3 regions of the Paenibacillus sp. J22TS3 genome follow, and region 3 is predicted to be linked to each of the others. Evidence: riboswitches for the same ligand, from Rfam matches in the RefSeq annotation. Region 3 holds a riboswitch; each other region holds the start of a gene.
The links. Region 3 has a riboswitch for cyclic di-GMP ahead of KJS63_RS11260 (methyl-accepting chemotaxis protein). Riboswitches for the same ligand answer to the same signal wherever they lie in the genome.
Positions count from the first base shown of each region.

Region 1 (3,281 bases), on a different contig from region 3:
TGCTTGGCAGGATCAGAAGAGCTTGCCTTGTCTCCCCCTGGTGCCGTTCCCTCATGCTTCTTGTCCTGCACGTCCTTCTTCTCCTGAGCTTCCTTCTTGTCTTGCTCAGATTTGGCTATCTCTGCGGCCCGCTTAACCTTCTCAAGCTCTTCCAAGCGGCTTCGTTCTGCCGCAATCGCGGCCTGTATTTCAGACAGTTGGGCACTTAAACTGCCCAGCTCTGTGGTACAAGAGTTCAGGGATGCCTGCAGCTCTGATTGAAGCTGCCGATACTCTTGGGCCCATTCCTCACTGATCAGGGAGTCTTGGCCAGTATCGATGGACACAGGATGAATAAGCTCCTGGCTGTAGTCCGGCACGCCAGTAACAGTGGAGGAGAAATCGCTTGGATTTGTCTGGTCATTCCCGGCATCGGTAGTATCCAGGGTTTGCAGCTGCTTCAGATAGTCCATTACAGCCTTGATCCGTCCCGATAACTCCGCTGACAGCCCCGGTATTGAGGTCAACTGCCCGGACAGCTGAAGGAGAGACGCCTGATCTCTGATTACAAGGCAGTTAGAGGGCTGCTGGTTGATTTCGCCGATGATCCCGTTGACCTTATCGGCTGATTGCTGGATTTCAGAGCGGATGCTCTGCCAAGCGGCTTCATTGTCAGCCAAACGGCTGCTGAGCTGAACCGAAGTTCCCTGAAGAACTGATATTCTGGATAGGATAAGCTGTTCATCCGAGCTGAGCTCTTCCAGTGTCCTTCCAGTGAAGGAGTGGGGGGATATCTCCCCGGTATCCGTTGATGGTCCGGACGACAGCGTGTTCTTAAGCTGTACTGCTATATTTAAATGTCCGGTCAGGTCCTCCAGCATCAGCCTGATTTCACTAGGGAAAATCCCGCAGGCTTGGATTACCGCTGTATTGTCCTGTTCCGTATGGAATTCACCAAAAGTTGTTCCAACCTGGTGTGAGGCTGTGATGACCAGAATGGAGATGACAACAGCCGTCTGCAAGGTACGTGTAATTTGTCTGGGGGCATGCCGTACCCTTCGTCGCTTGCCGCCTCTTAATCTAGAGGTTCTCAGAGGAATTCTCCTTTCACTCTTTGTTCTTTATTAAGAACAATTTTCTGATTTGAATATTACAGCAACTCTATCAGAAAGGAAAATTGCTAATAGAGTTAAATTTCCTCAATAAAGAACAATAACTAAGCTAAATGTCCTATATTCTAAGTTTATCGGCTGAATACTCACTATTTCATTCTTTATTAAGAACAAAATTTAAGCAACTCCCCCGAAATTAGATTTACTATATCGGGAACTATGGTATGATGGTTAACAATGGAACAAGTACATTGACCTAAAAACTATTTAGTCAAAACCGCTCTGTTTTTTCTTATTAAGAACGGTTCTACACATCCTAGGTACCAGTACCATTTATTTACATTCGCAAAAACAGCTTGGGATTTACAAAATAATCAGACCGCCATTAGTAAAATAGGGTGAATTGGTCCGCAGTACGACATCTTTTTTAAATGCAGTTCGCTATAATGGATTTAACTGAAGTGGGTATATGATCTGTAGTTTCCTTTCAAACTTGTATAGGTAAATTCCAGTAAAGGGTAAACCTGTTGAAAAGCAGGGGCACAAAGTCTCAGATCTAAGGTAGGGATACTAGGATGGCTGGACTGCCTGGGGACACTCGAATAATCTTAGGAGGAGATTTTTTGGACAAGTCCGCCCAGGTGATTGTGGAGAAGACTCGATTCACAGCGATGGATTTGGAATGGGTCAGATTAATACGCAGTGCGAAGGAAGCGGGGGTTTCAGCAGAGGAAGTGAGAAGCTTCTTGAGGATGAAACGGCAGGCTGAGAAGATAAGAATAAATATAAGGTAGCTATATAAAATGAACTTATGAAAGTTACCCTATTCGGTCGCTGCGATGCCGAGTGTTCTTTAAGGCCGCTGTTGTCTCCGAAATGCTTGAACTAGATATCAGTGGGGCATTTCGGAGACAAAGGCGGACGCTTCGCTTTTTCAGAATCATTCGTCCTCTCCGCTGAGATCGGTTCATTCTAAAGTTCATTTTATATAAAAAAGGAGAAGAACCTTCCATACGATAAGCTTATATAGCTTATAAGTATGGAAGGTTCTTTTTCTGCTCCCTGCTACACAGAGCTTCCAGACTGTATGGATGATCCGGCAGCCGGCTTCAGTGCACCCGTGACAAGCTTTCCCTTGGAGGTGTTGTATTCCAGCCGCAAGCTTCGGCTGCCGATCAAGGTAACGGCAAGCAGTGAGATTCCTGAGACTGCCGGAAGGTAGTATGCGGGAATCCAGTCCAGCAGCACGCCATATAAAATGGTTCCGAGCGGAGCAATGGCGCCCGCCATCGTCTCAATAATGCCAAATACACGTCCCCGGTACTCCGGGTCAATAGTGGTCTGGAACAACACCTGAAGAGGGATGTTGATATAAATAATGACTACACCGATAAGCATCATGAGACCAATGTAATAGAAATAAGCCAGACTCTTGCCGAAGTAAGGCAGATAGGGCAGTGACATGGCGGCAATGAGCACCGACAGCAGGATCAGTCCTCTTAGCAGAGGAGACAGTGGATTAACCGTATTCTTGCGGACGGACAGGATGGCTGCCATGACCAGCATGCCTGCCGCAAATGAAGCATCGACAACGCCATATTCCCTGGATTCCATACCGAGGGAATGCACCATAATGTAGGGAAGCGTTACACCAATTGCACTGGCAAAGAAGTTGACCCAGAAGCAGATGAGCAGAAGCGACCATAGGAATCCATGCTTTCTGACATAGCCGAAGCCTCCAGCCAGACTTCCAACCAATTGGGATGCCAGAGAACCCGAAGGTCTTGCGTCATCTGTTGGTTGTGCGGAGGCTTCGCTGGCTTGAGAGCCGGAGCGGAACCTGAGCGCATAGCCCATGCAGGATGAAATGAATAAGCCCGCGGCATTCATCAGCATGAAGGTATCCAAGGAGACAAATGCGAAGAGGAAACCTCCGCAAACCGGTCCCAGGATATTCCCGATGGAGGTGGCCATCTGGTTCATGGAGCCGGCCTTCTGTATGCTTCGTTCTTCCACCAGCATAAGCAGCGAGGAGGAGATGGTAATGCTGTAGAAGCTTGAGCATACGGACAACAGGATCAGCGTTGCGTAAATCCAGGGCACAGACGGGCCGTTGACCGCTACGGCGAAGAATCCCAGCAGCATGACGGCAACACTAGCCAGATCTGAGCCGATAATTAATTTGCGGCG
Region 1 covers NZ_BOSF01000008.1:78,562-81,842, forward strand. Annotated here, with positions in the region: gene KJS63_RS21620 (hypothetical protein) at 1-1,001, opposite strand, end outside; cyclic di-GMP riboswitch class I at 1,599-1,683, shown strand; gene KJS63_RS21625 (anti-repressor SinI family protein) at 1,715-1,885, shown strand; gene KJS63_RS21630 (MFS transporter) at 2,157-3,281, opposite strand, start outside.
Region 1: it holds a riboswitch for cyclic di-GMP, as region 3 does, so the genes downstream of both, KJS63_RS21625 (anti-repressor SinI family protein) here and KJS63_RS11260 (methyl-accepting chemotaxis protein) in region 3, are expected to answer to the same signal.

Region 2 (3,281 bases), on a different contig from region 3:
TGACTGGTCACATCCGGCTTCGATTTCAAAAGCCCGTCGATTCTGGCCAATGTCTTGGATAAACGCTCGGCACGAACGGGTTTAACAATATAATCAAGCGCATTGATTTCAAAAGCTTTAACTGCATATTCGTTATATGCTGTAACGAACACAATATGTATGTCTGGCTTGCTCTCCAGCAGCTGCTCTGCCAGTTCCAATCCGCTGATTTCTGGAAGGCTGATGTCCAGAAAAACAACCTGTACATCCCTCTTTAGAATCTCTTCCTTGGCCGTATAAGGGTCGGTATAAGCTCCCACAACCTCAACTTGAATCAGCTTCTTCAGCTGCCGTTCCAGGTAATCTAAGGCCAACTGCTCATCATCCACCAGGATCACTTTCATATTCTTACTCCTTAGACATCATAATCAGTACTTCTCCCAACGAGCCTAGAATAACATAATCTGTTTCTGCAAAGAAGCCCTGAGTATGCACCCAGGGCTTCTTGTCCTTTAATATTGTCTATCCGCAGTATATTTGGCTGCGTCTTTGATCATCTGATATTTAGTTGTGGTTCCCTTCCAGCCCGCATCAACTGTAGTATCGATAACGACCCACTTGTTATTCATATACACTTCATTCCAGGCATGGTATGTAGTTACATAAGCTGTCTTGCCCATGTCAAGCTTCGTCGGAATGTTTACACTTCGCAGCATGGCGGCGAACAAAGCGGAATAACCGTAGCAGGTATCCTTGCCCACTGTCAACGTGCGGTCAATTTGCGGTATGTAATCAGCCGGAATATTCAAGGCCAACTTCTTATCGTATTTGATATTGCTCACCACAAAGTTATAAATCGCTTTGACCTTCTGCTCATCCGTTGTTAAGTTTTTCGTTAATGCCTTGGCCTTGGCAACTGCGGCGCCCGCCTGTGCCCATTTCACATTCTGAATGGAATTAAGGTATACCGCGGTTGGCTCCTCAAGCTCCACGTTAACGGAAGCTTCATAAATAACCTGATATTTGCCGTTGCTCTTTTGTTCAAGAACACTGATTGCATATTCTCCGTCTCCCAGCTGAAGTGGAAAATTCTCCTCAGTGACACCTGGCAGTAGGCTGTATGTATATTTCTCATTGCCTTTGGCTATTAGCACTTTCGTCTTGACACCAGACTTCACCGTGTATTTGATTCCAATAACACCTTTGTCCACTTTGGTATCATTCAGCCAGGTCCCGCTCTCGGCCCTAACTGCAGTCCCACCATTCATAACCGTACACAACAACAGAAAAAAAGACAACAAAAAAACAACACTACGCTTCATCTTATAAAACTCCCTTCGGTGGCTAGGCTGCCATCTTGTTAGAAGGCCCTATAGCTTTGCGTCCCTGCCTTTCGACAGGTTTGCCATTATCGTGTAAAGTTCTATTTGCAACAGACAGCTGAGCTTGTCTGGATGAAATTATCGTACCATATCTTTAATTCAAAACAAGACTTTTTGTCGAATTTTATTAAAAAAATATCTCCACCGGTCACATCCACGCAAACCGGAAGAGATATTTAATCTTAGATTCAGTTACTGCTTACGCATGAAAATTCTGTCCGTCGGTCACTTCGGGCACGATGCCAACGCGGATCACGTAATCCCCAAAATGCTCACCAGGATGCCGGTCCTTCGCATACTGTGCAAGGATTGGCTCCAAGGATTCCAGAATTTCAGCTTCGTTAATATTCTCCTTAAACAGCTTGTTCAGACGGTTGCCTGAAAACCCTCCGCCCAGATACATATTGTAACGTCCCGGAGCTTTGCCGATAAACGCGAGTTCCGCGAGGGCAGGCCGTGCGCAGCCATTGGGACAACCGGTCATGCGGATGACGATCTCCTCGTCTTGAAGGCCATGCTGGGACAGCATAGGCTCAATTTTATCCATCAGTGAAGGAAGATAACGCTCGGATTCGGCCATCGCAAGCCCGCAAGTCGGCAGCGCCACACACGCCATCGAATTCCGGCGCAGGGCAGAATAATGCTTGCCGTCTGTAAGGTTGAACTGCTGAATCATGGACTCAATCTTTTTCTTTTTCTGAGTGCTTACATTTGCGATAATCAAATTCTGGTTTGGTGTCAGGCGAAAATCCCCGGTATGCACCTTGGCAATCTCTCTGAGGCCTGTCATAAGAGGATAACCTTCCTCGTCCTTCACACGGCCATTCTGGATGAAGAGGGTAAAATGCCATTTCCCATTGCTGCCCTTAACCCAGCCATAACGGTCACCATTGTGGTCAAATTGGAAAGGACGTGCCTCCTCAAGCTTCCACCCCAGGCGCAGGGTCAGCTCGTTTACGAACCAATCAAGGCCGCGGTCATCAATCGTATACTTGAAGCGGGCATGCTTCCGCACAGACCGGTCGCCATAATCTCTTTGAATCGTGACCGTCTTCTCCGCCACCTCGATCAGCTGCTCCGGTGTACAGAATCCGATGACTTTGGACACCTGAGGGTAGGTTTTCGGATCACCGTGAGTCATTCCCATACCCCCGCCAACGGAAACGTTGAAGCCTTTCAGACGGCCGTTCTCGGTAATAGCAATGAGGCCAAGATCCTGAGAGAACACATCTACATCGTTCGATGGAGGAACAGCTATGCCGATCTTGAATTTACGCGGGAGATAGACCGGTCCGTAGATCGGTTCCTGCTCCACGCCCTCACGGCTGTCCACAATTTTCTCCCCATCCAGCCAAATTTCATGGTAGGCCCGGCTGCGGGGGTCAAGATGAGCGCTTACCTTGCTGGCCCATTCGTATACCTCCGAATGAATTTCGGACTGGTAAGGATTCGGGTTGCACATCACATTCCGGTTCACGTCACCGCAGGCAGCAAGTGTGCTCAGCATGGCGTCATTCACTTCGCGGATCGTATTCTTCAAGTTCCACTTGAGTACGCCATGGAGTTGGAACGACTGCCGAGTCGTCAGCCGGATCGTTCCGTTTGCATACTTGTGTGCCACACGGTCCATCATCAGCCATTGCTCCGGAGTTACGACTCCACCGGCGGCTCGTACCCGAAGCATGAACTGATAGGCCGGCTCCAGCTTCTGCTTGGCCCGTTCGTTCCGCAGGTCACGGTCATCCTGCATGTAGCTTCCATGATGCTTCATCAGCCGGTTGTCATCTTCGGGAATGGACCCGGTAATCGGGTCTAGGAGAGTCTCTACCAGGCTGCCGCGCAAGTAATTACTTCTGCGTTTAATGTCCTCCACATCACTGTGCGGAGCGCTGTTCTTGGACAACAGGTTATTTTCAGACA
Region 2 covers NZ_BOSF01000007.1:32,688-35,968, forward strand. Annotated here, with positions in the region: gene KJS63_RS20040 (response regulator) at 1-383, opposite strand, end outside; gene KJS63_RS20045 (transglutaminase-like domain-containing protein) at 492-1,301, opposite strand; cyclic di-GMP riboswitch class I at 1,316-1,396, opposite strand; gene cysI (assimilatory sulfite reductase (NADPH) hemoprotein subunit) at 1,561-3,281, opposite strand, start outside.
Region 2: it holds a riboswitch for cyclic di-GMP, as region 3 does, so the genes downstream of both, KJS63_RS20045 (transglutaminase-like domain-containing protein) here and KJS63_RS11260 (methyl-accepting chemotaxis protein) in region 3, are expected to answer to the same signal.

Region 3 (3,281 bases):
ATGTCGCGCACTTGGGCCGAGTCGCTGACATCGGCATGGAAAATCTCCGCCTTCACTCCATAGCTCTCGGCTTCTTTCTTGACAGCAAGGGCATCGCTATCCTCGCCGATATAATTGATCATCACATTTGTTCCAGCTTTGGCGAACTCCAGTGCCACCGCTCTGCCAATGCCTTTGCTGGCGCCAGTGACCAGCGCCGACTTGCCTTGTAGTCCTGCATAACCCATAAGATCATCGCTCCTGTCTGTTAGACTTTGAATGTTTTGATTAATTCCTGCAGGGATTGTGACGTCTCGCTTAAGGATTCTGTAGCCTTGGCCACTTCCTTAATAAATTGCAGCTGCTGTCCTGAGGCATAAGCGACTTGATCGGATTTGACCGCAATATCCCCAGCTGCCGATCTGAGCTCAGTTACCGAAGCGGTAACCTCTTCGGACGAAGCCGAGATTTGCTCGGAGGAAGCAGAGACTTCCTGCATCTGCATGGCCACATTCTTGGTGGATTCAAGAATCTGATCGAATGCCTTGGCTGCTTCCTCCATTAGAGCGAGACCATGGCGAACGTCCTGCTGCCCTTCCTGGGCAATGGTCTGCGACTCCTCTGTGCTGTGTGTAATGCTTGCTAAGTGTTCGGCAATGGTACTGGCAGAGCGCCCTGTGCTCTCGGCCAGCTTGCGGATTTCGGATGCGACCACCGCGAAGCCGCGGCCATGCTCCCCGGCGCGTGCAGCCTCAATAGAAGCGTTAAGTGACAGAAGATTTGTCTGTTCAGCCACATCGGTGATCAGCTGGGTCATTTCATTGATCTCGCCAATCTGGGAGTTAAGCAGCTGGATGACATCTGCAATACGGGTAACAGAATCCGTAATCTTGTTCATCTGGTTCTGCAGCTTCTGAACGGATTCCTGTCCGCTCTGAGCGCTAAGAGCCATCTGCTCGGACTCCTCTGATGCGGCTGAAGTGGATTCAGCGATACGCTGAATGCCGATGGCTGTCTCTTCGAGAACCGTTACAGTCTCATCGGTAATCTTGGAGGTCATTTGAGTTTTCTCGGCCACTTCAGCCATGTCGTTGTTAACCTTAATGGAGTAAGTCTCAGTCTCCTGGGAGCTTGCGGTCAGCTGCTCGGAAGACGAGGCCACATGCTCGGACGACTCTTGAATGTTCAGGATCAGAGTACGCAGACTGGTCTGCATTTTGACAACAGCCGAATTAAGCTGGCCGATTTCATCGTTCGACTTATAGCTGAGCTGTTCACTGCTGAGGTCGCCTTCTGCAATCCGGTTGGACACATGCACAATCGACTTCAGCGGTTTCAGAATCATATTGATGATGGAGTAGATAACAAGAGCTACAATTACGAGTCCGATCAGGGTGATAATCACCTGCTGGTTGCGGGCCTCGTTTGACAGCTTGTGGATGTAATCCGCCGAATAGTCGATCCCGATCACTGCGATGACTTGTCCATCCACCTTGATGGGAGAGAACACCGTTCTCCAGGTGCCGAATGGATCATCGAAGATATCGGTAACCTGGGATTCTCCCGTCGCATATACCTTCTTCGCAGCTTCCAGGTGAATAGGAGCCAGATCAGCAAACAGCGCGCCGGGTTTGTAAATTTCATTCAGATTCGTTGTGAACGCCTGAGTGGTCACTTTATCGTCCTTAAGGCTCCAGATATAACTCCAGCTCATCACACCTTGGTCTTTCTGAATTTGATCCAGCTGCTTCTGCAGGTTTGTAAAGTCCGGGTTCCCAGGCCCGTTCTTACTGATCAGGCGGCTGACCTGCTGCGGATCGACCTGCATGCTGGTCAGAGTTCCTACACTTAGCAGCTCTCTTTTCAAATCATTAGATAGATTCGTCTTCAGAATATTCAGGCTGAAATAAGAGACCGCCGCAAAAATAAGCACAACCACAACGATAACGATAATTGAAACCTTGTACTTCAATGATAGATTCCTTGCTTTTTCCACAATCTCTTCTCCTTTGATATGGCGATTCTTCCCTACAGAATGCTCTGTGGAAACCCACGGTGTTTGACATCAACCCTCCTGAATTTATAAAAATAAAAAAAAGCGCCTGCCTAAATAGACAGCGCTCATACTTCATTCTTCATTCTGAGAATAATGATTGGCGGCCTGTCTACCATAGGACTGAGAGTTCCTTTAGGCACGTGGCTTTGCGTCCCCGGGTTTCCACGGGTTTGCCTTTGCAACTTTAGAAGTAAAACTAATGTACCAAATTTAGACAAATTAATCTATAATTCTTACAATTTTGACATTTATAATAGGGCTTTCAGGCTAGTATTAAGGCCGTATTAAATAAAAAAGCGGAAAATCCCCTTGGAAGGGACTTCCGCTTTCCATATTGTATAGACCATGCGCAGCTTCAGCTGGGCCTACTGTTTCACAATGTCGCTGACAGCCTTATCAAGCTTCTCCAGCAGCTGGTCTCCATTGATCTGCTTGCCGAGGTATTCTTGCATGGCGGCTCCAAAGCCTTGGGTGACCCCATCCGGGAACAGATCCCAGTACCAGCCCAGCGCAGTGGAGGATTTGCTCTGAAGATCAACCGCGACCTGTCCGATATCACCGGATTCGGCTTTAATGGTGGTCATGGCAGGGATGAACTTGAACTGCTTGGTAATGAACTTCTTGCCGGTCTCAGAGGTGACCAGCCAGTTAAGGAAGGCTTTGGCTTCTTCCGGGTGCTCGGATTTGCTGTTCACAATATAGTTATTCGGAACGCCAATCAGCACGGAGCCCTCCTTGTCACCAATGGGAAGAGGAAGAATACCCAGCTTCAGATTCGGATCAACCTTGTCAATATCGCCTTGCGTCCAGTTGCCCTGCATCATCATGGCTGCCTTGCCAGCAGCGAAGTTAGCTACCTGAGTGGCATAATCGGTGGTCATCTTCTCCTTCTGGGCATTGTCGAAGATCACATTTACCAGATCAAGCCATTGTTTGAATACTTCATTGCCTTTAAATGTGGCCTTGCCCGCTTTGACATCCTCCACAAATTTCTTCGGATCGGGTTGGTTGGCCGTACCGACATTCACGAGGTGAATTCCGAGCGACCACCATTCATTGGTGGCTTCGAACGGGGTAATGTTCGCTGCCTTAAGCTTCTCCACCGCTGCTTTCAGCTGTGGGAGTGTCTTAGGCTCTTCGGTAATACCTGCCTTTGCAAACAAGTCTTTATTATAAATAATGCCGTATCCTTCGACGTTCATCGGCATGCCATACAGCTTGCCGTCCACGGTGGTCGGCGCTTTGG
Region 3 covers NZ_BOSF01000003.1:341,523-344,803, reverse strand. Annotated here, with positions in the region: gene KJS63_RS11265 (SDR family NAD(P)-dependent oxidoreductase) at 1-227, opposite strand, end outside; gene KJS63_RS11260 (methyl-accepting chemotaxis protein) at 248-1,975, opposite strand; cyclic di-GMP riboswitch class I at 2,132-2,220, opposite strand; gene KJS63_RS11255 (ABC transporter substrate-binding protein) at 2,401-3,281, opposite strand, start outside.